Regions from separate parts of the Pseudoalteromonas sp. KG3 genome, predicted to be linked through region 2. Evidence: predicted binding sites of a transcription regulator. Region 2 holds the regulator's gene; each other region holds the start of a gene.

Region 1 (7,671 bases), on a different replicon from region 2:
TCCTTTGTCGAATTTAAGCGCACCATTGAGCAACACGAAGGCATTGATATGACCATTGACAGGCCCATCAATGGCAGCGGCGGCACAATCAGAGGGGTAGAAATTGGCTATCAACAAGAGCTTATATATGGTTTTGGTTTGATCACTAACTATACTTTTGTTGATGGCGATCGCACTGATAGCATCTCAGGGCGTGAAAATTACGTACCTGGCACTTCAAAACACACAATAAATTTAACCAGTTACTACGAAAATGACTAGTTAAGTTCGCGTTTGGCCTATAACTATCGCACTCATTTTGCCACCGGTGTAGGGGAGACCATGATGGATGATTTTGGTCAACTTGACGGCAGCATTACCTTCAAATTATCTGACAAGCTTGATTTTGTAGTAGAAGCAATCAATCTCACCGATGAAATCACTTACCTGTATGAGCGAAATGAATATGCACCTACGGGCATTTACCAAAATGGTCGACGTTTCTATGTTGGTGTTCGTTACAGCCATTAATCGTTCACGCTTGCGTGTTGACCGCAAATTTTAACATTCTAGGTACGTGCTGTTATAATCCTTCGATAATTAAAACAAGTGAATAAAACAAGCGAAGGAAAAATCATGCTAAAAACTAGCTTAGCACTGGCCATTGGGCTTTCAAGCTCATTGGCGGTTGCTGCCACATCGTTAACCGTTGAAGATATTCCAAAAATTCAATCTGTGCTACAAACCAGTATCAGCCCAGATGGCGAGACTGTGGCCTTTACCCGCTCTGTACCACGTGAATTATACGTAGATGAAAATGGCACGAATTACAGCGAGCTTTATGTTGTTGATGATGAAGGTGTTGAGCGCCCTTTCATTACCGGCACTGTAAGTATCAAGAGTATTCAATGGACAAACGACAGCAAAACCATTTATTTTTTAGCAAAGCTGAAAGATGACAAATTTAGCGCGCTATACCAAATCCCGGTTGATGGTGGTCAAGCGCAAAAAGTGTTGTCACTAAAAGACACATCTATTTCTAGTTATCAGTTAAGCCCAAACAACAAGCAACTTGCTATTTTAGCTATGCCAGCGGCTGATAAGTCTGAAAAAGAGCTGAAAAAACTCGGCTTTATGGCTGAAGTTTACGAGTTAGGTTTAAAGAATAAACAACTGTTTATTGTAGATTTGGCCAACGCAGACCAGCCATTAACCCCGCAACCTCTAAATGTTGCGAACTATGTCAGCGACGTTAACTGGGCAGCACAAGGCGACAAATTATTAGTTAAAACTCAGCCTACAGCACTGATTGACGATAAATACACTAAATCACAATGGCATTTATTTGATATTGCCAGCAACCAAGTAACCATGTCATTTGCCACCGAAGGTAAACTTGATGGCGCTGAGTTATCTCATGATGGTCGTTATATTGCGATTTTAGGTGCAGAAGATAAGCACGATCCGGCGACTGGCCGCTTATTTCTAGCGGATACTAAAACCGGTGAAGTAACAGACTGGTTACCCAACTTTATGGGGCATATCGTTGATTTTGAATGGTCTAATAAACGTAATACACTAAACTTTATTGCCAATGTAGGCACACAAAGCTTTGTCGCAAGTATTAAAACTGGTTCAAATAAATATAAAAAACTTATCAAAGAAGGTGAGCTTATTGCCTCAAACCTAAGTATTTCTGACTCTGATAAAACCATAGCGCTGCGCGGTAATACAGCTAAGCACCCAAATGAAGTATTTATTGTTCGTGGCTCTAAAGCGCAACGTTTAACCGATTCAAACACTTGGTTAAATGACAAACGTTTTGCTAAACAAGAGACTATTTCTTTAAAAGCCCGTGACGGTGTTGAGATTGATGGCGTATTAGTTTACCCACTCGATTACAGCGAAGGCACACGTTATCCATTGATCATGTCTGTGCACGGCGGCCCAGAAAGTCATGATAAAGATGGTTGGGTAACTAACTATTCTCGCCCAGGTCAAATGGGTGCAGCACGCGGTTATGCGGTGTTTTACCCTAACTACCGCGGCTCTACCGGTAAAGGGGTAGATTACTCGAAACTTGGCCAAAACGATTACGCAGGTAAAGAGTTTGATGATCTAGTTGATTTTAAAGATCATCTTGTTGGAATGGGCTTAGTAGATGGCAAACGTGTTGGCATCACCGGTGGTTCATACGGCGGCTATGCCTCTGCATGGGGCGCAACAAAGCTGACTGAACACTTTGCCGCAAGTGTTATGTTTGTGGGCGTAACTAATCAACTTTCAAAGTTTGGTACGACTGATATTTCCAATGAAATGAACCTAGTACATGCCCGCTCTTACCCGTGGGATAAGTGGCAGTGGTATTTAGAGCGCAGCCCTATTTACTGGGCTGGTCAATCAAAAACACCGCTGCTTATTATGCACGGTAAAGACGATCCACGTGTACACCCAGCACAATCAATGGAACTATACCGTTATATGAAAGTACAAGGCAAAGATGTACGTCTTGTATACTACCCGGGTGAAGGACACGGTAACCGAAAAGTGGCTGCCCAATACGATTACAGCTTACGCCTAATGCGTTGGATGGATAATTACTTAATTGATGGCAACAAAGATATGCCAGCATTTGAGATTGACCACGCAGCGAAGCTAAAAGCAGTAAAAGACGCGAATAAGTAGCATCTAAAATTACTTCTTGAAAGGCCAACCACAGTGTTGGCCTTTTTCATTTTAACCTGTAACTTTTACATTGCTTTTATATATTCTTGCTACTAAAGCTTTAAATATCAATATAAAACAATAGATTAAAACATGGCTCGTCACTTGCTTATGTTAACTGTAAATAAGTAAAGCAAGGATTAATCATGAATATTTTTGAAGCATTACGTAACGATCACGATAAACAGCGTTCACTGGTTGACGCCCTTATTGAAACGCATGGAGATTCACCAAACCGTCAATCATTGATGGATAACCTAAAAAATGAACTTGAAGAGCATGCTAAATTTGAAGAACGTTATTTTTATAACCCCTTAATGTTTGACGATTTAACCCATGAAAAAGCCCGTCATGGAATAGCCGAACATCATGAGCTTGACGAGTTAATTGAACAACTTGAAGAAACAGATATGAGTTCACCCGCCTGGTTAGTTACCGCGAAAAAGCTTCATCATCTTGTGCACCATCATTTAACTGAAGAAGAGCATGAAATATTTCAGTTAGCTGGGAAAGCTCTGAGCGAAGAGCAAAAACTAAGCTTAGCCGAAAAATATAACGATGCGATGAATTAAGCCTTATAGATGGGTGCTTTGCTAGCAAAAGCACCCTTTATAACGCGAGCAATGTAGCGTGTTTTGCTCATTAAAAGTTATATTTAATCGTGGCAGAAAAGTTACGCCCTGCGCTGGCAAGGTTTGCTAAGCTGTCGCCAGCATCATGACCAGCAAGATTATTATGCTGGTAATACTCTTTATCAAATATGTTATTTACCGCTAAATTTAGCTGTGTATCAGCTAATCGATAACTTAACTGCCAATCAACCGTGCCATAACCTGGGGTTTGGTATTTTCCTTCATTTACCTTCGTCATTTGTTTTGCCCAGTTTAAAATCACATTGCTGGCAAAATCATCCTGTTTGTAACTAATACCTAGATTACCTGACAGCGGACTGATACTGGAAATATATTCATCTGTGCTGTTATCTTTACCATCTTGATATGCCACATTAAAGAATAGATCAAGGCTGTCTGTTGCATAAAAGGTCGCGCCAAACTCCGCACCTTTAATCGTTACAGAGTCAAGGTTGTGGTATTGAAACGTATCTTGTATATACGAAAATGAGCCATCAGCATTAAAAACGCTGTCACGGTTAACCAGCTCAGTGGCCAAAAAGTTATCAAACTCATTGTAGAAAACAGCAGCATTAACTGTAAAGCTACCAATATGGCCACGTAAACCTAGTTCGTAGCTATCACTTTCTTCCGCCGATAGATCATCACTTGGCATGATTTCATAGATGTATTCTGAGGTCGGTTGATTATAGTGCTCAATGTACGCTAAATCATAGGCTGGCACTTTGAAACCTTGGCCATATTGCGCATACGCCGACAGCATATCGTTAATGTAATAAAGTGCACCCAAATTAAACGATAGGTGTTGATCATCAATTTTTGCAAACTGAGTGCCATCCGTTTTCAATGCACCATTAGGGTCCATTTCATAATAGTCAAACCGAACGCCTGGGGTGATCACTAAACGTTTATCCATGAACGAAATTTCATCATTAATGAAAAAGCCTGCTCTGAAGGTATCATTGCGCGGAAATTTACTGGTTGAGTCATCTTTACTGACCACACCATCCGCTTCTCGGTATTCGTGCACGGTACGCAAACTATCAGTTGTTTCAATATCTAAACCAAAGCCTAACGTGTGCTGCTGATTTAGCTGCTTACTGGCGTTCGATAACAAGCCTTTCGTGGTTTGCTTATAAAGACCTGTTTTAAACATGTCACGCTTTTCAACGGTACCAAACATCGGCGCATTAATATCTAAAAATGCGTACTCTTCATCTTCTTGACTGCTTTCATTGTAGTACCCCCTCACATTAAATTGATCCCACAGCAAGGTTTGCGCGTTGCTGTGATAGCTTAATTGATACGAGTTAGTTTCTTTATCAGTAATAGTGTGCTCATCGACAATGTTATACCCGTATTGTGCTAATGAACGAAAATAAGCCAATAAACCATCAGCGCTATCACCTTTCGCTTCTTGGCGCCAAAGATCAACGCTAAAATCTAGCGAGTCAGTTTCACTGATATTGTACTTGCCCTTATACATGAAGCTGCTTGATTCAATGTCAAATGGGCTCAGTGATCCATCATAACTTTGCTCTTCTTCACCATCGCGTAAGGTGCTACTAAGCACATGTTCAACATCGCCAGTAATAAAAGCCAAAGTACCAGCAAGCGTATATTGGCTACTTAAATCGCTATAACCGGCTTTAACATTACCTGCAAATTGCTCACCCGGCTGTAAATAATCGCTGGCATCTTTAGTGGTAAACACCACAATACCGCCTAATGCATCTGAGCCATACAATGATGACGATGCACCCTTTGCCACTTCAACCTGCTTTAACGTATCTGTTTCAATAAAACCGCGCCCTACAATATCGTTTAAGCCATTTGCCCCATAACCCTCATTCATGCGCATGCCGTCTTTGATCATTAAAATGCGATCCGAGCCCATGCCACGCACTGTAATATTTTGCGCACCACCAATGCGACCCGTAATTTGAATGCTCGGGTCATATTTAAATAATTGATTGATGTCGGTTACTGCTTGCATTTGCATCTCTTCAGCCGTCATTACTGAAATACTCGCAGCCACATCTTTTAAAGGCTTTACAATACGAGAGCCTGAAACAACCAGTACTTCTAATTCATCATTGGTAATTGACTGCGTATCATCTGCAATCGCACTAGCATGAAAAAGAACACTGCTAATAGCCAGTGTGATCAAAGAGAGTGTCGGCTTAAACATTTTTACATCCTTAATTTTTATTAGTAAAGCAGTGAATTCCTGCAAAAAACGAGAGAATAATACGCCATTATGAAAATTGATCAACACTAATGATAATAAATTTCATTTAGATTCTTGATTAATTATATGCAATGCTTTAAATTTGCCGCCTACTAATAAAAGGGGTAACTACTGTGAGTATTCAAACCATTGAAGTATTAATGGCTAATGTTTCTGAAATTTTAATGACACCGGTGATCATCGCTATTGTAGTGTTATTTATTTATGCAATTTTTGCATTGGGGCGGTTCATCAGCGAATATTGTATTCGTAAAAAACACAGCCTGCTCTATCAACGTCAAATAGACACTAAAAGTCCCAGCTGGTTGCGCGGCTTTGATATTCATAATTACTTTATTAAACACCCCAACGCGAGCGAGGATGAATACGAAGTTTTTGCGCTAAAACAACTCGAAACCTTACGAATTGTCACCCGTATTGCGCCAATGTTAGGGCTAATTGCCACTATGATCCCGATGGGGCCTGCACTCAAAGCATTAGCCGATGGCAACATTCAGGGTATTAGTGAAAATCTGATCATTGCATTTGCAGCGGTGATTTGGGGGTTAACTATTTCGACTATTACTTTTTGGCCTGCGTCAGTAAAAAAACGCTGGTGTGCCCAAGAGCTAATTAACATTCGTAAGTTTAGAGGCCAGTGAGATGCGCTTTTTAGATGAAGATGAAGAGTTAAACCCAATTGTAAGTGCGGTTAATCTAGTGGATGTATTTTTAGTGATCATTGCAGCATTACTGATCGCCATCGCACAAAACCCTCTCAGCCCATTTACTGCAGAAAATGTCACTGTGGTAAAAAATGCAGGCAAACCAAATATGCAAGTAATTGTAAAAGAAGGAAAAGAAATAAAACAATATCAATCAACGGGTGATATTGGCTCAGGTGCAGGAATGCGTGCTGGGGTCGCTTATAAAATGGCCGATGGCAGTTTTGTGTATGTGCCAGAAGCCGGATCGCAAGATCAAAACACTAACAATAACAACGAGAAAAAAATCCCATGATGCGTTTTATCATTTTATGCTTATGTTATCTAAGCATAGTTACGCCAAGTATAGCCGCTGAAGATAAACCCCAAGTGCTAATGATGATGTCGAGCCATGTATCAAAAGCCAAGGGGGATTTATTAACCTCATTAAGCGCCGATCAACCTTTTACATTCACCAACTACAGCGCCAAAGGTAAATCTGAGCAACAAATAATGCAAGATTGGCAAAATGCGGATCTAATCCTACTTGATGGTATCAATCCAGCTTTATCTAAATTCATGTTTGCAAAATATCAGCCTTATTTAAGTCAGTTTTCAAACGTGCCTGTCGTGTCATTAGGCGATCTAGAGAGCAGCGCTATGAACCAAGGGCTAACAGCTAAGCAACATCAACAAATAGGCCTTTACTATAATAATGCAGGGCGCGAAAACTATCGCAATTTAATGCTTTTTTTAAGTAACCAAGTATTTAAATTATCAAACACCACAGCAAAAGCCCCTACAATCGTGCCAAATGTAGGCCTATATCATCCCGATTTTGATACGCTCGTTAGCGCAGATGAGGAAGCTTTCTTTTCGTGGCTTAAACCTGCCCTCAATCAACCGGTGATAGCGATTGGCGTACACCGTTCAGTGATTGATTATGAACAACAACAGGTTGTAGATGCGTTAATACGTGGCCTCGAAAGAAAAGGAGCAAAAGCCATCGCATTCTTTTTTGAGGGCAATGATGAAAGCCTCGCATACCCTGATTTACTCACTGATGACAAGGGCGCGCGGGTTGACTTACTAATCAATTATCGTTCATTACATTATGTTGAAAAACGCCGAGCTGAATTTGCTCAGATTGGTGTGCCCGTGATCCATGCTCTCAATTACACCGCAGGTGATGAACATGCTTTTGAGCAAGACCATGCTGGTATATCTCCCTCCCTCACCCCATTCTTTTTAGTAATGCCTGAAGATACCGGCAGTACCGATCCTACTATTATCGCGGCCAATCAAGAGGGTAAAAAAGTGGTGATGAAGGCCCAACTTGATGCCTTAATTGAACGTGCCTATAATCATGCAAACTTAAGCCATATCAAAGCCGAAGATAAAA
Region 2 (7,671 bases):
ATGCGTTAATTGAAATGTCTGCCAAAGGCTTAGGTATGACCGCTATTGTTGATGATAACAACCAGCTTGCAGGATTGTTTACTGACGGTGATTTACGCCGTATTTTAGAGCAACGGGTTGATATTCATAGCACTTTGATAAGCACTGTAATGACCCGTTCTTGTACTACAGCAACCGCAGATATGCTCGCCGCAGAGGCACTCAACATTATGGAAAATAAGCGTATCAACGGCTTAATTGTGATTGATGATAATCAACATCCTATTGGTGCACTGAACATGCAGGATTTGCTAAAAGCAGGAGTTTTATAATGCAGTTTGCTGATTTATACCAGCCGCTTTGTGATGATGTACGCAGCCGCGCACAGAAAATTAAACTGCTTATTTGCGACATTGATGGCGTATTTTCAGATGGCCGTATTTATTTAGGCAACCAGGGTGAAGAGCTAAAAGCCTTTAATACCAAAGACGGCTTTGGCATTAAAGCCTTGATCAACAGTGGTTTTGAAGTCGCCGTGATCACCGGTCGTCATTCACAGATAGTTCAGCAACGAATGACTAGCCTGACTGTACCGCATATTTATCAAGGCCAAGAAAATAAGTTGCAAGCTTATCAACAGCTCAAAGATAAACTGCAGTTAACTGATGAGCAAATTGCCTACATTGGTGACGACGGTCCTGATATGCCAGTGATGGAATTGGTGGGGTTTGCGGTAGCAGTTAATGATGCACACCCACTCATAAAACGTATTTCACACTATACAACCATGTTGCCAGGTGGCTTTGGTGCAGTGCGTGAGTTAACTGATTTACTGATGCTTGAAAATGGTAAATCATTAACCTGCGAAGGAACCAGCTCATGAATAGTGCGCGTTTGATATTATGCGTATTGTTCGTCGTTTGTATGGTGTGGCTGTGGTTCCCTTATTTTAATCAGCCTACAACCACAGTACAGAATCAAGAAGATATAATAGCAAAACCTGATTACACAGCGGTGGCATTAAAACAAACCGCGTTTGATGAACAAGGTAAAATTAGTCACAAAGTAACCGCTGCAAAAATGGAGCTGTACCAGCAGTTAGGTTTTACTTACTTTGAGCAACCTATTTTTACTTTATATAATCAACAACAAACGTGGCAAATTAATGCAGACGAAGCCACCTTATATGAAAATCATCAATTAATTTTAGAAGGCAATGTGGTGGCTAAAAACCTCACCAACAACGCCATGATTGAACATATAAACGCAGACAACATTCAGGTTGATATTGAACTGCAAACCATGAGTTCTGAACAACCAGTAGAATTGATCGGACCAAATTTAAAGATCACTGGGCGCGGCCTCCATGCCGACTTAAAAGCCGAAGTGGTAGAACTAATTAACCATACGCGAACCATATATTATGACCAATAAATTTGCTCACTTGCTTGTTATACCAAGCTTATTCATAGCCTTTTCAAGTTTTGCAGAGACGGCCTCACCGCCTGCAGATCAAGTATCGATCAGTGCAGACAAGCAGCTTGCACAACTGAAAGATAATATCGGTATTTTTGAAAAAAATGTTGAGATCATTCATGGTAACCGTCGTATCAAAGCTGATCGCCTTGAAGTGCACAAACGTGAAGACTTAGGCGATAATAAACAATTACTAGTCGCAACTGGCAGCCCGGCTTATTTTGAAGAAAAACAAGCCGATGGCACAATTATGAGCGCCAGCGCAGATGAAGTTCGTTACGACGTTGCAAAACGCTACTTAACGCTAATTGGTGACGCACAGGTTACTCAAGCAGGGCAAAAGATTAACGCTAAAAGCATTACCTACGACATGGACCAACAACTGATCAGTGCTGAAAAAGGCGCTAGTTCAGACGATCGCGTACACACCATACTCGTGCCTGTAGACAGTAAAAAAACCAAATCTAAAGGTCAGCCATGAGTACATTAAAAGCTGAATTTTTAGCTAAAAGCTACAAAGGTCGTCAAGTAGTCAAAAGTGTTGGTTTAGAAGTCACCGCTGGCAGCATTGTTGGTTTACTGGGCCCAAATGGCGCAGGTAAAACCACTACTTTTTACATGATTGTCGGTTTAGTGCCTAGCGACAAAGGTAAAATCAGTATTGATGATAATGACATTACCCTGCTACCAATGCATAGCCGTGCCCGCTTGGGAATTGGTTACTTGCCTCAGGAGTCATCGATATTTCGCAAGTTGACTGTGTATCAAAACTTGATGGCGATTTTAGAAACTCGCAAAGACCTAAAAAAACAAGCCAGAGAAGAAGCCCTCGACAGCTTACTTGATGAATTTAGCATTCAACATATTCGTGACAGCCAAGGTATGGCGTTATCGGGTGGTGAACGCCGTCGCGTTGAAATTGCGCGCGCTTTAGCCGCAAATCCAAAATTTATCCTGCTAGATGAGCCTTTTGCTGGCGTTGATCCTATTTCAGTGTTAGATATAAAGAAGATTATTGAACACCTTAAAAACCGTGGTATTGGCGTACTTATTACCGACCACAATGTACGAGAAACCCTTGATGTTTGTGAAAAAGCCTACATAGTTTCTCATGGGGAGTTAATTGCATCAGGCACACCTGAGCATGTACTTGCCGACCAAACAGTTCGCGATGTTTACCTGGGTGAGCAATTTAGGCTATAAAGCCACACTCGGTAAAGCATCTGCTAAACTTAACAATGACAACAATAAAAGGATTGTTAGAGATACATGAGGCAATCACTCCAGCTGCGCATGGGCCAGCAACTTACAATGACACCGCAACTGCAACAAGCTATTCGCTTATTGCAGCTCAGTACATTGGATCTCCAGCAAGAAATTCAAGAAGCGCTAGATAGCAATCCGTTGTTAGAACTAGAAGAACATGAATATTCAGAAGATGCTGCTGGCAAAAACGAACAAAAACAAGACAACGATGACTTAACTGTCAGTGCCTCAGCGGACGACAAGCCTAGCGAATACGAACAAGAAAGCAGCGAAGCATTAAGTAAAGAAACCCTCAGTGACGAAATGGCAATGGACGTCACTTGGGATGAATACATGAGTGCTGCGCCTAACAGTTCATCGGGGCCAATGCCCGAAGATGAATCTATTTATCAAGGCGCCTCAACAGAGACCTTGCATGAATATTTAATGTGGCAGTTACAGCTAACGCCCTTTAGCCCAACCGATGAAGCAATCGCCATTGCCATTGTTGAGGCCATTGATGACTCTGGTATTTTAACACTCAGCTGTGAAGACCTTGTAGAGAGCTTAAATCAAGGCAACAGCGAAGAAGAAATCGAACTGGACGAAGTGCAAGCGGTTTTAAAGCGCATTCAATTATTTGATCCTGTTGGCATTGCCGCCCGTAGTTTACAAGAGTGTTTATGTATTCAATTAAATCAATTTGATCCTGCAACTCCTTGGATTGCAGAGACAAAAATGATTTTAACGGATCATATCGATTTATTAGCTAGTCGCGACTATCGCACTTTGATGAAAAAGACTAAGCTTAAAGAAGAAGATTTAAAAGAAGTCATGACACTGATCCACAGTCTCAACCCAAAGCCTGCGGATACCATAGTACGGGAAGAGTCAGAGTACGTTATTCCTGATGTATCAGTGAAAAAAATTAAAGGCCGCTGGGTGGTTGAACTTAATCCAGACAGCATGCCAAAAATTAGAGTGAACAGCCAATATGCGGCCATGTCACGCTCCGTTAAATCGAGCACTGACAGCCAATTTATTCGTTCGCATCTGCAAGAAGCTAAATGGTTTATAAAAAGCCTAGAAAGTCGTAACGACACATTACTCAAAGTAACCAACTGCATTGTTAAACAGCAGCAAGGATTCTTTGAACATGGCCCTGAAGCTATGCGCCCGATGGTGCTAAATGACGTTGCTGAAATGGTTGAAATGCATGAGTCGACAATTTCTCGCGTAACAACCCAAAAATACATGCATACTCCACGGGGTATTTTTGAGCTAAAATATTTTTTCTCAAGTCATGTAAGCACTGAGAACGGCGGTGAATGTTCGTCTACCGCAATTCGCGCATTGATCAGAAAACTGATCAGCGCAGAAAACTCAGCGAAACCATTGAGTGATAGTAAAATTGCAGATATATTGGCAGAGCAAGGTATCAAAGTAGCTAGACGGACTATTGCAAAATACCGCGAGTCACTGGCTATTCCACCGTCAAATCAAAGAAAGAGTTTGATTTAAGGCGTAAAATCAAAAAAGGAAAATGCTTATGCAACTAAATTTAACTGGTCGTCACGTAGAAATTACTGATTCATTAAGAGACTATGTAAACAATAAGTTTGCGAAGCTTGAGAGGCATTTTGATCACATCAACAATGTCCATGTTATTCTTGACGTTGAAAAGCTAAGCCAAAAAGCAGAAGCCACAATACATGTTAGTGGCGCTGAATTATTTGCCTCAACTGAGCACCAAGACATGTATGCAGCCATTGACGGACTAATTGACAAACTTGACCGTCAAGTAATCAAACACAAAGAGAAGCACGCTCGACACTAATACTATGAAATTAAGCTCACTTATTTGCCAGGACTGCAGCAAAGCTGCGGTCCTTTTTAATAGCAAAAAACGGATCATTGAATTTATCAGCCAATTGGCTCATGAACAACTTCCTCAGCTATCACAACAAGAAATCCTCGATGCATTACTCGCCAGAGAAAAACTAGGCAGTACGGGGATTGGTCGTGGTATTGCTATTCCACATGGCCGTATGACGGGTATTGAAAGCCCACTAGCGATAATTTTAGTAAGCGAAACACCGATTAATTTTGATGCGATTGATAACCGTCCTGTGGATCTCTTTATCGCCCTCATCGTACCAGATGGTGATAGCCAACTTCATTTAAAGACGTTAGCCACAATTGCTGATAAACTTAACGATAAAGATTTTTGCAAACAATTACGTAGTGCAAAAACAGATCAAGATTTATATCACGTTATTGTTGAGCAGTCGTAGCCAAATGAAGGAGAGTTTACATGGAGTTAATCATCATCAGTGGCCGCTCTGGCTCAGGTAAATCTGTTGCACTGCGCGTAGTCGAAGATCTTGGCTATTATTGTGTTGATAATATTCCAGTAAACTTATTACCTTCATTAGTGCGTAGTGTTTCTGATAATTACGACAAAATTGCAGTTAGCATTGATGTGCGTAATTTACCGAAAGAACAAGAAGAATTTAACGATATTCTTGAATACTTGCCAGGTTTCGCCAATCCAACATTATTTTATTTAGATTGTGATGATCAAACGCTGATCAAACGCTTTTCTGAAACTCGCCGCTTACACCCATTATCATTGGATTCTTTGCCGCTCGATTTAGCTATCAAACAAGAAAAAGTATTACTTGATGTGCTAACAACTCGTGCCGATTTTATGCTGGATACCACCGACCTTAGTGTCCACCAGCTGGCAGAGTCAATCCGTGAGAAAATTTTAGGTAAAAAAGACAAAAAACTAATCATTACCTTTGAATCATTTGGCTTTAAGTATGGCATTCCAAAAGAGGCCGATTACGTATTTGATGCGCGGTTTTTACCAAACCCACATTGGGAACCTGAGTTAAAGCCACTTACCGGCCTTGATCAACCAGTAAAAGATTATTTAGCCAGCCACAGCATCGTGCAAAAGTTCACTTGGCAGATCCAAACCTTTGTGCAAACTTGGTTACCACATCTAGAGCGAAACAACCGTAGTTATCTCACAATCGCAATTGGTTGTACTGGCGGTCAACATCGTTCAGTTTATTTAGCGCAAACCATTGGTGAAAGCTTTTCAATGAGCCACAGCAATGTAAAAATTCGCCACCGCGAGCAAGAATAACAACACACGTTTACAGTAAGGAATGTTGATGCGCTTAGAAGATACATTTTTAATAAAAAACAAACTGGGCTTACATGCCCGTGCAGCCAGTGTATTAGCACAATTAGCCGTGCAGTTTGATGCCAGTATCACGCTTCATCAAGACGATAAACAAGCCGCAGGCGATAGCGTACTGGGCCTAATGTTATTAGAAAGCAGCCAAGGCAAAGAAGTGAAAGTAGTCTGCGAAGGACCAGATGCTGAACCGGCTCTTGCTGCCATTGGCGAGCTCATCGCGCAACGCTTTAACGAGCAAGAATAGTCCGTAGTCAGCACAACAAAATTGCGTTAAACTGAATAAGTTGCTGGTTTAAGCAATCAGCCTGAATTATCAAAGTCTTGCCTACCCAATAAACTGTATTAATAACTTAAGGACGCCAATGCCAGAAGCTTTTGAACAAGATTATCCACTACAACAACTAAAACAAGTGACCAAGTCACTTAATAATGGTCAATTTGTTCAAGTAAGGCGTATGTTGGCAAAAACGGCTCCGTGTGACACGGCGTTACTACTCGAATCATCCCCGCATAAAATTCGTACCTTACTATGGCAACTCGTTGATCCAGATGTACAAGGTGACGTACTCGAAGAGCTTTCTGAAGATGTTCGCTTAGGGATCATCGCCCAAATGGAACCGGAGCACATTGCTGCCGCGACCGAGGACATGAGCCACGATGATTTAGGGGAAGTATTACGTAGCTTACCTGACACCGTCTACCAAGACGTCGTCAGCGCCATGGACAGTCAAGACCGCGAACGTGCAACCCAAGCACTCTCTTATCAAGAGCGCTCGGCTGGCGCACTGATGAATACCGATACGGTAACCATTCGCCCAGACGTCACCATTGACGTGGTGCTACGCTACTTACGCTTACGTGGCGAGCTACCAGAGGGCACCGATGACCTTTACGTAGTTGATAAACATAACTGCTTTTTAGGCGCAATGTCGCTGACCACTCTACTCACCAACTCGCCGGACAAAATTATTCGCGAATTAATGGATGAAGATTGTGAATCAATCCCTATTTCCATGGATGAGAGTGAAGTAGCGCAATTATTCGAGCGCCATAACTGGATATCGGCCCCTGTTGTTGATGATAACGACCATCTGCTAGGTCGGATCACCATCGATGATATCGTTGACGTTATCCGTGAAGATGCAGAGCACAGCTTATTAAGCTTAGCGGGTCTTGATGATGAAGAAGATACCTTTGCACCGGTATTAAAAAGCTCCAAAAAACGCTCTGTTTGGCTTGGGGTTAACTTATTAACCGCGTTACTCGCGGCTATTGTGGCAAGCTTCTTTGAAAACACCTTGGCAATTCTACCGATACTTGCAGTCCTCAATGGTATCGTGCCATCAATGGGTGGTGTTGCTGGTAGCCAAACATTAACACTAGTAATACGTGGTATTGCGGTAGGTCACATAAACCAAACTAACCAACGCTTTTTACTAATGAAAGAGCTGGCGATCGGTGCTATAAACGGCATGGTGTGGTCAATTTTAATAGCCGGTGTTGTTGCCATTTGGCAATGGGACTTTAAGCTTGGCGGCGTACTCGCCTTTGCCATGTTTATGAACTTAGTCGCCGCAGGTATTGCCGGTGCAAGTATCCCACTGATTTTGAAGAAAATGAAAATTGACCCAGCCTTAGCAGGCAGTGTCGTACTAACCACAGTTACAGATATCGTCGGCATCTTCGCCTTCCTCGGCACCGCCACATGGTTGTTGGTGTAGATAGGAATAGAGGGGCTAGGTTTTAGAGGCTAGGTT
Region 3 (7,671 bases), 720 kb from region 2:
TGTTCTTATAACTTACTTATAAGTAATCGAACAGTGATAATTTAGCTAAGCGGCCAAAAGTTGCCTGCGAGGCTTGTAGTGCAGTTTCTTGTTTAGTGAGCTCTGTAATGGCCTCAGCCATATCGAGTTCAACCAAATCCGCACGCGATGATTTATTATTTACATCCAAATCAGTATTCGATTGGGTGATTTTTTTAGCTGTATTTAAACGCCCACCTAAACCGGCTTCAGTTAAAGAGACCTGATTTTTACTGTTATCAATTTGAATCATCGCCGCAGCCAACACTTGGTCATAATCTTCTTGACTAATTGTTGGGTCAGTTAACCCTGTTATTAAGTCGCTTAGCGTGTTTAAAATATTTTCTTTTTTTGGCGCTTCTAAAGTAAAGTCTACCTGCCCGTTTGCAACTGGGCTAATATCAATTTCCATCCCCGCAAGTTTAATTTTTGATCCCTCAAAACTACCCGTGCTGACAATATTCCCACCTTGTTCGAGCTGATATGTATTAGGTGTACCGGCGGTCGTTATAATATTAAACGTATTTGCTCCAGCTCCAGCTGCCGGATCCGCGTTATAATTCGCTTTATGAAATGCATCAAACTGAGCCTGCTCACGTACATACACTTTTGCACTGGTGATACCACCCGATACAACGCCGTCATAAGAGGCGACATTTAAACGCGCATTGACCTTTTCAAAGGTATCAAAGCCGTTGTCGCTGGATTTGATCTCAACCCCTTCTGCAACTTTAATCTTGTGCTGACCTTGGTCACCGCCATACACATATTTACCTGTTGATGAATCTAAGGAATAAGTTTGGGTGTTATCCTGATAGCCTGAAAATATATATTTGCCATCTTCAGTTTTGGCATTCATTAAATCGAGCACACTACTTTGTATCGATTTAAGTTCCTCAGCAATACCTTCACGGTCTATATCTGTATAAACCCCATTACCGGCTTGAATCGCGAGTGTATAAGCTTTCTCAAGTGAGCCTTTAATATTCTCAAGCACACTTTCTTGGGTATTTAACCGACTCGTCAGCATAGTAATATTTTTACTATACTGTTCATTCGTTTGAATACGGTCGGTATACAGTAAAGCCCGCGCAGTTGCCGATGGATCATCTGCCGCGGTGAGTACGCGTTTTTGAGTATTAACTTGTTCTTGCGCTTTATTAACATTTTGTTGGTTATTCAAAATAGAATTTAAGCTATTTTGATACATTTGGTTATTTGATAAACGCATAATTACCTCGCAGCACTAAGTAAAGTGTCGAAAATTGTACGAGCTGCTGAAAGCACTTGTGCAGAAGCTGCGTAAGACTGCTGAAAACGCAATAAGTTTGCAGCTTCTTCATCTAAATTCACCCCTGACAATGACTCATACCACGCCTCTGACTGTTGGGCTAATGCGTCAAAAGCAGCCCCGTTGGTCATAGCTTGATTGGTTACAACACCAATATCAGTGACTAACCCAGCATAGGCTTGATTGAATGTTTTATGGTTATCAGCTGATGCGGTTGTGGTAACATTTTGCCGCACTAACTCGCCACTTTGTAGCCCAGCCAACATTAAGCCATTGCGGTTATCATCAAAGCCGCCTTCATTAAATTCTAATGTAAAGCTATCACCTATAGCTGGTGTTCCTTCAATGTTAAAATCAAAACCATAGCTGTCATACGGAGCGCCAGCTTGAGCAAGCATATTCTCAGCAGGGGGAGTTATAGTAAATGTTGTTGTTCCGTTGCCATCTGTAAGTGTGTATTCATTTGCGTTTGCGGTTTTGACAATACTAATATCACCATTCGCTAAAGCTGGTGGACTTGTCGTTGTAAAGCCACCGCTAGTTACACTGCTCACTGTTCCAGCAGATATATTGGCATTACCAGTATTATTTATGTTATCAGCTGTACGGATAGGTGATGCCAATGCGAGCGCTTCAGGCCTATCGGTGGCGAGTGTTAAACTTGATGCGGCTTGTGCATTAAGCTTTACTGAAAATTGATCGCCAACATTACCACTACCCGACACATTTAATTGTAAACCATACGACTCTCCGCCAGTAATCGTTGATGAATCAATTACGCCAGCGACGATATCCGCGGTTGCAGGAGTACCTAATGGCTGACCTTTATTATCGACAGGTTGTATTTCAACAGTTGTGCCACTGGTATAAGTAACAATAAAGTCACTGGCAGGAATTTCACTGCCTTTGCCGGGCTCTAAAGTCGCCGTTATACTTGAATTGCCTGTATTGGCTTGATAAGCGTGACCGCCAATAGTTGGGATTGTAAAAATATCCCCACCGAGTTCGCCATTACCGTCCATTCCTAAACGGTTTTGTTGATTAAACGCATCTGCAATCGCCAAGCCCATTTGGCCAAGTTGATTTTGCGCGGGCACTAAAATGTCATCACGAAATGCCAGTAGGCCACCTATTTTACCTTTTAATTTACTCGCATCCACTTCAAGCGGCACCGCTTTGCCGCCATCTATATCTAAATGTAATTCTTTAAAATTAGGATCCGGATCGCCATTCATCGAAAATAAATTAAAGGCACCATCTTGCATTACTAATGACTCACCAGTACCCATAAAAACAAGCTTCTCACCATTCGGGCCATCTAGTGTTTCTACATCGATTAGCTCTGATAATTTACGAATAGCTAAATCTCGCTCGTTATACATAGTGCTTGAGTTTGCTTCATTGCGTGTACCATTTACGGTCGCTATTTGCTTATTCAAGCTGCTAATATTTTGAATTAATGTATTGGCTTCATCAGAAAAAATTTCTAACTGCTCATTAACGATATTTTTTTGATCAAATACAATGCCTGACAAACGCTCCATTTGATCAAGCAAGTTTTCAGCATCTGTCATCACTAATGAGCGTGCAACAGATGAAGACGGTTGATTTAAACTTTCCTGCACATTATTGAATAACGAATTCATACTGGTCGATAAACTATTGGATTCTTGAGAAAACAAGCTATCAACACGACCCGCTTCAGTGACAAATTGATCAAAAAAGGTTTTATTTGAAGTATCGCGATTGAGCTGCTTTTGAGCAAACTCATTTAATAAGCGATAGGTTTCTCCACGACCGACTTGGTTATCAATCATGGTCATATGCTCTGTACGCTCGCGTACATAACCTACCGTATTAACATTGGTAATGTTCTTACTGGTGGTTTGCAGTAACTCAGAGCTAGCTCGAACGCCTGAGCTTGCAATGTCAAATAAGTTAAACGACATGTTAATTTACTCCTTGGCGAACCAATGATGTCGCCAATGTTTTAAGCTCTGTGTGGTTTAGCACTTGCTTAATTTTGTCAGCGTAATTGGGGTCAGTGGCATAACCAGCTTTTTGTAATGAATCTAAAAAGGCAGCCGGTTTTGCGGTATTTTGTAGCGCTTCTTGGTAACGTGGGTTTTCTGTCAAAAACTCAACAAAATCATTCACACTGTCTTTAATAGAATCGTATGCTCGAAAGCTTGCTTGTTTTTTTACTGGCGTGCCTTGCTCAAATTCTAGTGTCATTTTATTGGCTTTCTCACCCTGCCAGCTTCTATCTGATTTGATATTAAATAAGTTAAAACTGCTATTACCATCACTTTTATTAATAATATGCTTACCCCACCCCGTCTCGAGCGCCGCTTGGGCAACCATTACTGCTGGGTTTAAACCAATTTTTTCAGCCGCTGTTTTGGCATGCTCCCAAACACTACTAATAAAGTCTTCTGCATTTTCAAATTGCGGCTTCTTCGCTGTTGATGAGCTGCTAGTAACAGCAGCCATGTCAGGCGAACTATCAGCACTTTTACCGCTTGCACGTTGATCACTACTGAAATTATCAGTGGTACGTAGCACCGAGCTTGGGGTAAAGCCTTTTGCATCAGGAGAGAGTTGTTGCACAATCAGATCGGCTAAGCCCAATGAGCCTTTTGACGAAAGATCAACTGATAACTGCTGGTCATGCATTTCTTCAAAAAACTTTACGCCACTGGAATTGAATGGGCTGTCTTTATCTTCAAACGCTTCATTGGCCTTGCGCATGCTTTTAAGCAACATCTGCGTAAAAATAGATTCAAATTGTGCCGCTGCTTTTTTTAATGCTTCTTTTGATGCTTCTGGCGAGGCATCACTTTTTAAGGCATCTTGGCGTAAAGTATTAAGATTACCTAAATCAAAGAAGTTTTGTTTATCGAGATGATTAGTATCCATCAGCAATTTGACACAGTGATTAATAATGAAATTAATAATGCAATAATTGCGCCAATAGGAAATTACTATGCAGGAAAGGAAGGCGGAATATACCCTAAATTCTAGTAACCTAGAACCTAGGGCCTTTCATAATTAAATTACAACAAGTTGGCCACTAATAGCCCCAGCTTCTTTTAATGCTTCAAGGATTGCCATTAAATCACCTGGTGCAGCACCTACTTCATTAATTGCGCGTACTAAGTCATCAAGGCTCACGCCAGGGTTAAACACAAATGCCCGTGAGTCATCTTGGTCAACGTCGATGATACTTTGGTTAGTAACAACAGTTTCCCCTTCACTTAACGCATTAGGCTGAGATACATTTTGCTGTTCTGCAATTGTAACCGTTAGGCCACCATGGGTAATTGCCGCTGCTTGTAACTTTACATTTTTACCTATTACTATAGTGCCTGTGCGTGAATTAACGATAATTTTTGCCGAGGTATCGGCTGGTTTAAACTCTAAATTTTCAAGCGTTGATAAATAAGCAACACGCTGTGATGCATCACGCGGAGCAATCACACGAATTGATGCGGCATCAAGTGCATGGGCACTATCAGGGCCAACCAACTCATTAATCGTTTGCTCTAAACGTTTTGCAGTCGTAAAGTCAGGACGGTTCAAATTAAAGGTAATGTAATCACCTTGCATAAAAGGACTGTTAATCGCACGTTCGACTGTTGCGCCGTTAGGAATACGCCCAACTGTGGGTGTATTCATCACGACTTTACTGCCATCAGCACCTTCAACACCTAAACCACCCACAATCAAACTACCTTGTGCTACCGCATAGGTATTACCGTCAACTCCTTTTAAGAAGGTTTGCAGTAATGTGCCGCCGCGTAAACTACCGGCACTACCGATTGACGATACCGTAATATCGATTGTCTGCCCTGGCTTTCTAAATGCAGGTAACTCGGCATGCACTGCAACCGCAGCCACATTTTTAATCTTAGGCTTTAAATTGGCGGCCATTGTAATACCAAAGCTATTGAGCATGGCTTTAAAGCTTTGTTCGGTGAAGCGGCTTTGCTCACCGGTGCCAGGTAAACCTACTACCAGGCCATAACCAACTAACTGGTTTGAGCGAACACCTTCAACCATTGATACATCTTTGATACGTTCAGCGCTGGCACTACAGTGCCAAACTAATAAACATATACACAGCAACGCTTTCAAGCTATTCATATCAACATCCTTTAAAAAGGGAACAGAGAACTACTGAAGAATCGTGTTAACCACCCTCCCGTTTGAGTCTCTTGCATTTGCCCTTTACCAGAATATTGAATGCGCGCATTCGCGATTCTGTTAGAGGTCACAGTATTATCTGCGGTAACATCTTGCGGACGAACAAGCCCTTCAAGACGAATAAATTCTTCACCGGTGTTTAAGGTTAACCATTTTTCACCACGGATCACTAAATTACCATTCGGTAATACCCGCATCACATTCACCGAAATATCACCAAATAAACTATTAGATTGATTTGACTTAGTATCCCCTTTAAATTTTGCACCACTGCCAACACCAAATTGAATACTATCGCCGCCAATATTAACTGGTAGTCCGCCTAAACCAATGACAGGGTCGAGGCTAGCATCGCTTTGTTTATCCGTTTCAGTTTTAGCTGCTTTTGATGATTGCGTTGATTCTTGCAGTTTAACTGTAATTATATCCCCGGTGCGTAAGGCTTTTTTGTCTGAATATAAATCGTTTGATAAGTAACTATCAAACAATGAGCCTGTTGGTACGACTTGCTCTGCGGCAGGCTCTGGGTACATAGGAGCATAGTATGGATCATCTTGAACCACGCTGTGGTTTTGAGTCGTCATACAGCCACTCAAGATAAATGCACCCGTTAAGACTATAGATAAATTACGCATAACCTTGCTCCAAATTAATTAAAGTTGCTGACTGATGTAACTCATCATTTCATCAACCGCTGAAATCACTTTTGAATTCATCTCATAAATACGTTGAGTTTCAATCAGGTTAACTAATTCTTCGGTTACATTTACGTTAGACGTTTCAAGTGCCCCTTGTACAACTGTGCCTAATCCTTCAAGCCCTGGGTTACCTTGTACAGGTGCACCACTGACAGCTGTTTCGGTGTATAAATTTTGCCCTACTGGTTCAAGGCCCGATGGATTAATAAAATCGCTGATCGTCAGCTGACCAATCACCACATTTTCAGGCTGCCCGGCAATGCGCACAGATACTTCGCCATCTTGCGATACGGTAATTGACTGCGCATCATCAGGCACATTCATTTCCGGCTGTACTGGAAAACCAGCACCTGCGGTGACAATGCGGCCATCTTCATCGGTAGTAAATTGACCATTGCGAGAATAAGCAATATTACCGTCAGGCTGCAACACCTCAAAAAAACCAGGGCCGGAGATCATCCAATCCAATGAATTCTCAGTGGTTAACATATTACCTTGAGAAAAGTTTTTCTGGTTGGCAACAACTTTAGTGCCTGCACCGAGCATTAAACCTGAAGGCATTTCGGTATCTTGTGATGAACGGCCACCCGGCTGATTAATATTTTGGTACAGCAAATCTTCAAACACCGCACGGCTTTTCTTATAACCAACAGTGCTGGCATTGGCTAAATTATTTGAGATCACCGATATATCGGTTTGTTGAGCATCAAGCCCGGTTTTACTTATCCACAATGCAGGATTCATACTAATGTCCTCTCAATAAAGTTAAACAATACGCAGTAATTGAGTATGTCGTTCGTCAATTTCTTCTGCCGTTTTCATCAGCTTAACTTGTAATTCAAATTGGCGTTGATGGCTTATCATATCCACCATTTCATGTACTGGATTCACATTTGACATTTCTAAGGTGCCACTGAGCACCTTCACATCATTAGAGATGTCGCAAAATCCACAAATATCATTTTCAAGCAATTCAGGTTTTGGTCGAAACAGACCATCATTGCCTTTTTCAAGCTCAGAGTTGTTTGCCTTAATTACCTTTAAACGGTCGACAACTTCTAAAAAGTTGGCTGGCGCTCCTTGCGGGCGTACTTGGATCGAGCCATCTTCGCTGAATTCAATTTTTTCAATTGGTAGCGGTAAGATGATAGGTCCACCTTCGCCAACAACTTGACGGCCATGACTGGTCATTAAAGCGCCATCGGGTGTGATATTCAGCGCACCGACTTTAGTATATGCCTCATTACCTGATGCATCTTGTACCGTTAGCCAGCCTTTATCGCTCATCGCAATGTCAAGATCACGGCCAGTTTCAACTATACCGCCAGAGGTCATATTCGAGCCTGGGCGCTCTTGCATAGTAAAAACACGTGTTGGTAAACCTTCCCCAAACGCTTGCATCGAACGTGCTTGTGCGAAGTCAGACTTGAAACCTGTGGTATTCGCGTTTGCTAAATT
Region 4 (7,671 bases), 710 kb from region 2:
TACGCTACCGCACTGATATCCAGCTTTGGCAACAAAATGACTATTGGGCAACGCCGCTCGAAACCTTAGGTAAAGGTTTTGGTGATTGCGAAGATTACGCCATCGCTAAATATATTAACCTGAGATCTGGTTAAGCCAACATTAGATTATTACTCTCTAAAATTTCAAGTTCTTGCGATGTTAAATCTAATGACGGCTTTTCCTCTTTTAGGCAATAGGCAATTAATCCACCAAGTAAATTTAGCATAAAGCCATGCATACTGCGGTGTCTAGAGTGTTCAATGTAAGAAATGTTTTTCAATTGATCATTCACCGTTTCGATTATAAATCGTTTTTTCAATAAAGCCCTGTCCCACAATGAAATAAATTTTTTCTTCATATTCTTTCGAACCGTCGTGATTAACTCGACACCTTTTTCTAGTAACTCACCAGAGAGCGCTTTGCTGATATAACCTTTGTCGCCATAGAGTTTTCCGAAGATAGAGTCCGCCATATCAGAAACAGGCTCTCGATCATCCACATTGCCCGTTGTGAGCTTTAGCGCCACAATCTCACCTAAATGATTAATTATTAAATGTAGTTTGAATCCATATGACCAACCCATAGTGCCTTTTCCATGATGAGCAACGCCTTCAAACACTTTATTTCTTTTAGCTCTGATGATGTGACACACTTCTATTTTAGTGGAGTCAACAAATTGTATACCTGTGGGCTTGCCAAGTTTTGATGTGAGGTAACTGCACATCGGAACCACCACACTAGGCATAAGCGCGAGAAACCTTGTGTAACTCAGCAACTCTGGAAAATAGGCTTTAAGTTGACGGCAAACATAGTGAAGGTAGTAGTTTTTGAAATCTCTGTAATGTGACTGGTGAAAATGGATGATAATAGTCATCACCTCTGACGGAGATAAGCGGCATGCTCTTCGACGTTTAATTTCACCATTTTCGAGCAATATACGCTGCCAGCTTGGGAAAAATAACTTTGAAAAATCATCGACATCACAGTACGTTTCAACTAACTTGTTCATGCTCGTTCCTTTTTGTTCTAATCACTCTTGGTCGAATGATCGGATCATGGAACGAGCATTTAGTTCCTTTAAATTAGTAATTTCTTATCCGAAGCTCAGGTTAACTAGGAGTTGGGGGCAGTCTAATAAATAAGTTGCTAGCTTAATAAAAGTATTGCTAAAAACAGGAAAGGAAATTACAAAGGATATTTTCTACGAGCGAGCACTACGCTTTTAAATTATGGACGATTTTGCTGTTACCGTGGACAACACTACCACCTTGGTCATAGGTTGTTGACGTTGGCACGCCAATTAAAATGTCTTTTAACTGTTTTACAGTTAATTGGGCATGATGGGCTGCATGAGCATTAACATCATTTTTCTTTTTACATGATTCTAATAATTTACGTACGTCAGCAATCAAGTCTGTGACTTCGGTAGATTCGAGTTCATTACTTGCGAGTAAAGTTTTAAGTTCTTTATCTAAGGTTTGTATTTGGCTCAAAAAACCAAGCTTTTGTTTCGCGATGTCTTTTAAGCCCTCACCACGACGGGAGGCGATAGCTGTTAATTCATCATCTAAGATATCAGCCAGCGATGTTAAACTATTGAGCTGCATAACAAGTTTAGAGCAGATCAAACTGTTGTGATCAGCCATACACGTCAAACTCAAATGCAGCGATATTTTTGGCTAACTTTTCAGCATCAATTTGATATTTACCTTCACTAATGGCCTTTTTAAGTTCAGCAACTTTATTACTATCAAAACCAGAAGACTGTTGAGCCTTATCTTGTAATGATTTTAATTGCTGAGCTTGAGGAGTTAGACTCACTGAGTCAGCAGCTGCTTTAGGGGCATTTGCTTGCGCAGTATTTGCATTATTGTTTTGCAAATCAACCTTTTGCTGTTTAGCATTGGTCAACACATTAGCCTGTTGCTGACCTTTATTTACTTGGCTTACCATGATTTTAACCTATACGTTACCCAACTTATGCCTAGTTATCGGCATACACATTAGAAACTTTAGCATAAATGCGAAAATTTAGATAATTACCTGCACAGACTCAACGCCGTCAACACGGGCATTTAAAACTTTTCCTGATTTTGCATTTTTTACTTTAACTTGCTCCCCTAAAGTACCATCTTCTAGGGCTAAACCGGAAGTTTTTATTTTTAATCCGCGAATGGTCGCAAAGATAGTCACATTATCCCCTTTGCAGACCATACAAATTTGATTTAAAGCAACGGGGTAGCCGCTGCGTATATTACGTTTACTGCGGCTGCCAATCAACAGCTCTTCGTCTTGTAAATATTGTGCGCGAACAAAATGTTTTGGTTTCATAACTAGACTCAAATGATGAGCTTCAATCACTTCACCACGACTTAGATTTTCACTGGCGACGATAACAGGGGAGAGCTCAATCATACGCACGTGCACGTATTGACTCCAGCCATTTAAATCATCACATTTAATTTGTACGGTGATCTGCCGATTAAAAGGAGGCTCGGTTGGAATTGTATAGGAGGGCGCATTCTCGCAACTGCGATCAGGAATGCGACTATCTAAACTTAAAGCGTTAAGTTGTTTATCATCTGCGGTAGCAGGATCAAGCTGATCGTATACATAAGATACAGCGAGTTCCTCTAGTTGCTCTTTACTGTAAGTTTGCGCAGCCAGTGGCGCAACTAGGCATAGGCTAGCAAGAAAATAAAAAACACTGTATCTTCGGCTTTTTTTTAACAAACTCATAATGTTTCGACTATGCTTATGGTTGAAAACAGGGTATAAATATTTAGCGTCAATAAACAGACGCTCCCATGTAGTTATGTAGCTTTACAAAAAGAAAGCAATTATTGTTCCGTTATTATTCGCTTTCTTTAGGAGATTGAAATGGCAGGCATTTTAGACTCAGTTAACCAACGTACTCAGTTGGTTGGGCAAAACCGCCTTGAATTATTATTATTCAAGCTCAGAGGGCGGCAGCGCTTTGGTATTAATGTGTTTAAAGTGAGAGAAGTACTGCAATGCCCTCCTTTAACAAATATGCCAAAGTCAAACCCTTACATAAGAGGGGTCGCGCACATTCGTGGGCAAACTATTTCAGTTATCGATTTATCGATGGCTGTAGGTGGCCCAGCGATCGAGAATATTAAAGATAGTTTTATCATCATTGCTGAATATAATCGCTCTGTGCAAGGTTTTTTAGTCGGTGGTGTTGAACGAATCGTTAATATGAATTGGGAAAAAATAATGCCACCGCCATCAGGAGCGGGTCGCTATTCATATTTAACTGCGGTAACAGAAATTGAAAACGAATTAGTAGAAATTCTCGACGTTGAAAAAATATTAAATGAAATCTGTCCGGTAAATACCGAAGTCAGTGCTGAAATAGCAAACGACGGCGAGATCCAAAAAGACTTAGGTGAGCGCATTGTATTTATTGCCGATGATTCTGCGGTTGCTCGTAATCAAGTTAAACGCGCGCTTGAACCATTAGGCGTGCAAACAGAGCTTGCTAAAAATGGTAAAGAAGCGCTGATACGTTTACGAGAGATTGCCGAGCTAGATTGTAAAAACGATATTACCGAGCGAGTAGGGTTATTGATCTCTGATGTTGAAATGCCAGAAATGGACGGCTATACCTTAACGGCAGAAATTAAAGCAGACCCTAAGCTCGCCCCACTTCATGTGATTTTGCATACATCACTTAGTGGCGTATTTAATCAGGCGATGATTGAAAAAGTGGGCGCTGATGACTTTATTGCTAAGTTCAACCCGGATGAATTAGCGACAGCAGTGAAGAAATGGGTTCATTGTGACTAATTTGAAAAGGCGGTGTAACTTTGGAAAATAAGCATTTAGAGCAACGCGAGTACGATCAGTTTCGTTCTTTTTTAGAGCAACAATGCGGTATTGTGCTAGGTGATAATAAGCTTTATTTAGTCAAAAGCAGACTTGCTCCGCTAATGGTACGCTTTAATGTCGCATCATTGTCGCAACTAGTTAGTAAAACGCTGAGCCCACATGAGCGGCAGTTACGTGCCGCAGTAGTTGATGCTATGACCACCAATGAAACCTTGTGGTTTCGGGATCAATACCCGTTTGAACTACTACAAAGTAAATTATTTCCAGAATATAAAGAGTTACGTCGGCCGCTGAAAATTTGGTCTGCGGCAAGTTCGTCAGGCCAAGAGCCGTACTCTATAGCAATGTCGGTTGCTGAGTTTCAAGCTAAACAGCCAGGCGTGTTAAAAATGGGCGCTCAGATCATCGGTACCGATATTTCTAATACCATGTTGGATATGTGCAAGCATGCAGAATATGACTCGCTTGCTTTAGCGCGCGGGCTGTCGATAGAGCGTAGGAAAAAGTTTTTCAAAGATAGCGGCAATGGTATGGCGCAAGTGAATGATTCAATCAAGAAATTGGTCAGTTTTCGCCATCTCAACTTGTTGGATTCATATGCGTTAATGGGTAAATTCGATATTATTTTTTGCCGTAATGTACTCATTTATTTTGCTCCAGAAGTTAAAGCAAAAATTATTGCGCAATTCGCGCAGGCGCTTAATCCTAAAGGGTACTTATTCTTAGGGGCCTCGGAATCGATGTCGGGCTTAAGTGACGAATTTGATATGGTGCGTTGCAACCCCGGTATTATTTATCAAAAGAAATAATATTTTAAAATTAAGACCTTACTGCCCCTATAACTAGGCTCGCGTTTATCTTGTGTAAATAAAGCTCTTTTGCACAAGATACACCCGTAGGAAATGGCTTTAGCCATGAATTTCCAAGTGCTCGGTTTTAGGATCCTAACGGCTAGTCACTTCCCTAAAACCTAGTGCCTATTCTTACAATCATTGCGCATAAGCGTAGCGAGCTCTTAACTTCTTAACTCGCTGTTCTATGGTGAATCAATCACTTAAAGATATATTTTGCACAAAGAGAAGTGAATGTGGGTAAATGAGCAGACACACCGTAGGAAATGGCTTTAGCCATGAATTTCCAACTGCTCGGTTTTAGGATCCTAACGGCTAGTCACTTCCCTAGAACCTAGTTCCTATATTTAACGTAAACGCGCTGGCAAGCCACTCCCTACAAGTAATGTAAACACCGAGTTGCTCCCCTAGACCTTTATCTCCCTAGCAGCTAGTTAAACTGGCTCACCTTTTGCATTAAACATCCTAAGTCAATTTTTTGGAGATGGTTATGGCTATCAGTTTTGATAAAGCATTTGGGGTTCATCCTCATGCAATGTTGATCCGTTCGCAACGTGCAGAGTTATTAGCAACCAATATCGCTAATGCTGATACGCCGGGCTATAAAGCGAAAGACATCGACTTTGCCTCAGCATTAAAAGCGGCAAAAAGCCACCAACAAGGCGGCAATAACATGGTCACAACGGATGCAAATCACATTGCCGGTGGCAGTCGTTATGTTGGTAATAGTGAAATGTTTCGCTCGCTAAATCAAGCAGATACAGGTGATGGTAACTCAGTTGATATACAAGTGGAACGAAACTTGTATACAAAGAACTCATTAGAGTATCAGGCAAGCCTGCAGTTTATGAGTGGTAAAATTTCAGGCCTTAAAAAAGCCCTCGGTGGTCAAGGAGCATAAGCATGAGTTTATATAACGTTTTTGATATTTCAGGTAGTGGCATGAGTGCACAAAATGTGCGCTTGAATACAACCGCGAGTAATATTTCGAATGCGAATACCATTAGCTCAAGCCAAGACAAAACGTACCGAGCGCGTCACCCTGTTTTTGCCGCTGAGCTGATGAAAGCATCAGAATCAACTGGCAGTAATCAGGGGTCGTCTGTTGGCGTTAAAGTACTAGGCATTGTAGAGAGTGATAAACCGCTACAAATTGAATATAACCCAAACCATCCAAGTGCGGATGAAAACGGTTATATCTACAAACCTAACGTTAATGTCGTTGAAGAAATGGCTAATATGATTTCTGCCTCACGCTCTTATCAAACCAATGTGCAAGTTGCTGATGCAGCGAAGCAAATGTTAAGTAAAACACTGTTGCTTGGGCAGCGGTAATTGAGGGTTAGATTATGAGTAACGATATCAGCACTGCATCGTCAAGTTACATTGATTCACTTCGCGGGACGAATAACCAAGTTACTGGCGAAAAGAAAAGTGATGCACTAACGCAAGAAGATTTCTTCTCGTTGTTAACGCAGCAGCTGTCGTTTCAAGATCCCAGCAAACCTGCAGATAACGATCAAATGATTGCGCAGATGACTAATTTCACTATGGCGGAAGGTATCGCAAATTTAAATTCAAAATTTGAGTCTTTGGCGGCTTCAATGACCTCCAATTCTGCGTTGCAGGCATCAACTCTGGTTGGTAAGAAGGCTTTAGTAGAAGCAGATACATTAGATCTTAACAGCAGCGGTGAAGCCTCGGGCATAATCGCAATCGAAAGTCCTGTTAAAGATTTAAAGCTCAGTATTACGGATGCCTCTGGACAACTTGTGAGAACTATTAATTTAGATACTCAACCAGCAGGCGGTTTACGCTTTAACTGGGATGGTAAAAATGAAGCAGGTGAAAGCCTTCCAGCAGGAGAATACAGTATAAAAGCTGAGGGCAGCATGGGTGAGGAATTTACCAGTTTACCTGTAGCCACATATAAAAACATTGAAAGTGTAAGTATTAATGGCGCTAATGGCATCATTATCAACACTAAAGCCGGTGCGATTAAGCTGACTGATGTCGCAGAAATTGCATAAACCATTTAAAGTATATTTCTAGCCGAAGGCTAAATATTAACAATTTAGAGGTCAATTATGAGCTTCAATATTGCGTTAACAGGCATCGCTGCCGCACAAAAAGATTTAGATGTTACAGCTAATAACATCGCCAATGTAAATACCACAGGTTTTAAAGAGTCGAGAGCTGAGTTTGCTGATGTGTATGCATCATCAGTTTTTACCTCGGGTAAAACTAAAAATGGTGATGGTGTGCAAACAACATCTGTATCTCAACAGTTTCACCAAGGTTCAACATTAGGTACGCAAAATTCACTGGATCTTGCAATCGGCGGAGAAGGGTATTTTGCTCTTAGTTCTGAGCTGGGTTCACAAGATCATACCTTTACTCGTGCAGGTGCGTTTAAATTAAACAAAGATAATTTTATCGTTGACTCAAGAGGTAGCTTTTTACAAGGTTTCCCTGTGGATCCATCAAGCGGGGATGCGACATCAGTGAGTTTGAGCACATCTACCGCGATTCAAATTCCGGACTCATCTGGTGCACCGCGTGCTACGACAAATATATATTCGTCTTTTCGGTTGGATTCGACCAAAGCAGCGCCATCTGTTACACCATTTGATCCAACCCAATCTGGCTCAATTACTCACTCTACCTCAACCAATATTTATGATTCGTTAGGTGAATCGCATACCATGCAATTGTACTTTGTGAAAACAGATGCAGCGGTTACAGGAAATGCTAACGAATGGGAAGTCTATTCGACCTTAGACGGTCAAGTAGTAAACCCAGATGGAAGCCCGCAAGGCGCTACTGGACCATATACTCCAATTTCAACATTTCAGTTTGACGCTAACGGGTTACCACTCAATACCAACGGTACCGCAAATACGACAAATACATTTGATTCAGTGGTCTTCGATGGCGCTAACCT

What was found. The regulator sigma-54, encoded in region 2, starts transcription at its own class of promoters, with help from an activator protein. The targets are predictions, from matches to a motif close to GTTGGCACGNNNNTNGNNT.
Region 1: NDQ71_RS18990 (hemerythrin domain-containing protein) is a predicted target of sigma-54. The motif match lies at 2,796-2,814, and genes of this name have one in related genera.
Region 3: flgJ (flagellar assembly peptidoglycan hydrolase FlgJ) is a predicted target of sigma-54. The motif match lies at 4,266-4,284, and genes of this name have one in related genera.
Region 4: flgB (flagellar basal body rod protein FlgB) is a predicted target of sigma-54. The motif match lies at 5,166-5,184, and genes of this name have one in related genera.

The regions. Positions count from the first base shown of each region.
Region 1 is NZ_CP098524.1:102,066-109,736, reverse strand. Features, by position in the region: gene NDQ71_RS19000 (TonB-dependent receptor) at 1-261, shown strand, start outside; gene NDQ71_RS24450 (hypothetical protein) at 274-510, shown strand; gene NDQ71_RS18995 (S9 family peptidase) at 616-2,664, shown strand; gene NDQ71_RS18990 (hemerythrin domain-containing protein) at 2,850-3,275, shown strand; gene NDQ71_RS18985 (TonB-dependent hemoglobin/transferrin/lactoferrin family receptor) at 3,346-5,526, opposite strand; gene NDQ71_RS18980 (MotA/TolQ/ExbB proton channel family protein) at 5,700-6,227, shown strand; gene NDQ71_RS18975 (DUF2149 domain-containing protein) at 6,229-6,585, shown strand; gene cobN (cobaltochelatase subunit CobN) at 6,582-7,671, shown strand, end outside.
Region 2 is NZ_CP098523.1:2,059,898-2,067,568, forward strand. Features, by position in the region: gene NDQ71_RS09785 (KpsF/GutQ family sugar-phosphate isomerase) at 1-311, shown strand, start outside; gene kdsC (3-deoxy-manno-octulosonate-8-phosphatase KdsC) at 311-862, shown strand; gene lptC (LPS export ABC transporter periplasmic protein LptC) at 859-1,413, shown strand; gene lptA (lipopolysaccharide transport periplasmic protein LptA) at 1,403-1,936, shown strand; gene lptB (LPS export ABC transporter ATP-binding protein) at 1,933-2,658, shown strand; gene NDQ71_RS09810 (RNA polymerase factor sigma-54) at 2,725-4,221, shown strand; gene hpf (ribosome hibernation promoting factor) at 4,250-4,537, shown strand; gene ptsN (PTS IIA-like nitrogen regulatory protein PtsN) at 4,542-4,994, shown strand; gene rapZ (RNase adapter RapZ) at 5,015-5,857, shown strand; gene NDQ71_RS09830 (HPr family phosphocarrier protein) at 5,886-6,158, shown strand; gene mgtE (magnesium transporter) at 6,277-7,635, shown strand.
Region 3 is NZ_CP098523.1:1,340,483-1,348,153, forward strand. Features, by position in the region: gene flgL (flagellar hook-associated protein FlgL) at 17-1,249, opposite strand; gene flgK (flagellar hook-associated protein FlgK) at 1,252-3,258, opposite strand; gene flgJ (flagellar assembly peptidoglycan hydrolase FlgJ) at 3,260-4,228, opposite strand; gene NDQ71_RS06465 (flagellar basal body P-ring protein FlgI) at 4,361-5,455, opposite strand; gene flgH (flagellar basal body L-ring protein FlgH) at 5,467-6,150, opposite strand; gene flgG (flagellar basal-body rod protein FlgG) at 6,169-6,957, opposite strand; gene NDQ71_RS06480 (flagellar basal body rod protein FlgF) at 6,979-7,671, opposite strand, start outside.
Region 4 is NZ_CP098523.1:1,348,880-1,356,550, reverse strand. Features, by position in the region: gene NDQ71_RS06535 (transglutaminase-like cysteine peptidase) at 1-134, shown strand, start outside; gene NDQ71_RS06530 (IS982 family transposase) at 131-1,030, opposite strand; gene flgN (flagellar export chaperone FlgN) at 1,236-1,667, opposite strand; gene flgM (flagellar biosynthesis anti-sigma factor FlgM) at 1,660-1,974, opposite strand; gene flgA (flagellar basal body P-ring formation chaperone FlgA) at 2,053-2,760, opposite strand; gene NDQ71_RS06510 (chemotaxis protein) at 2,902-3,834, shown strand; gene NDQ71_RS06505 (protein-glutamate O-methyltransferase CheR) at 3,855-4,685, shown strand; gene flgB (flagellar basal body rod protein FlgB) at 5,218-5,628, shown strand; gene flgC (flagellar basal body rod protein FlgC) at 5,631-6,062, shown strand; gene NDQ71_RS06490 (flagellar hook assembly protein FlgD) at 6,077-6,757, shown strand; gene flgE (flagellar hook protein FlgE) at 6,815-7,671, shown strand, end outside.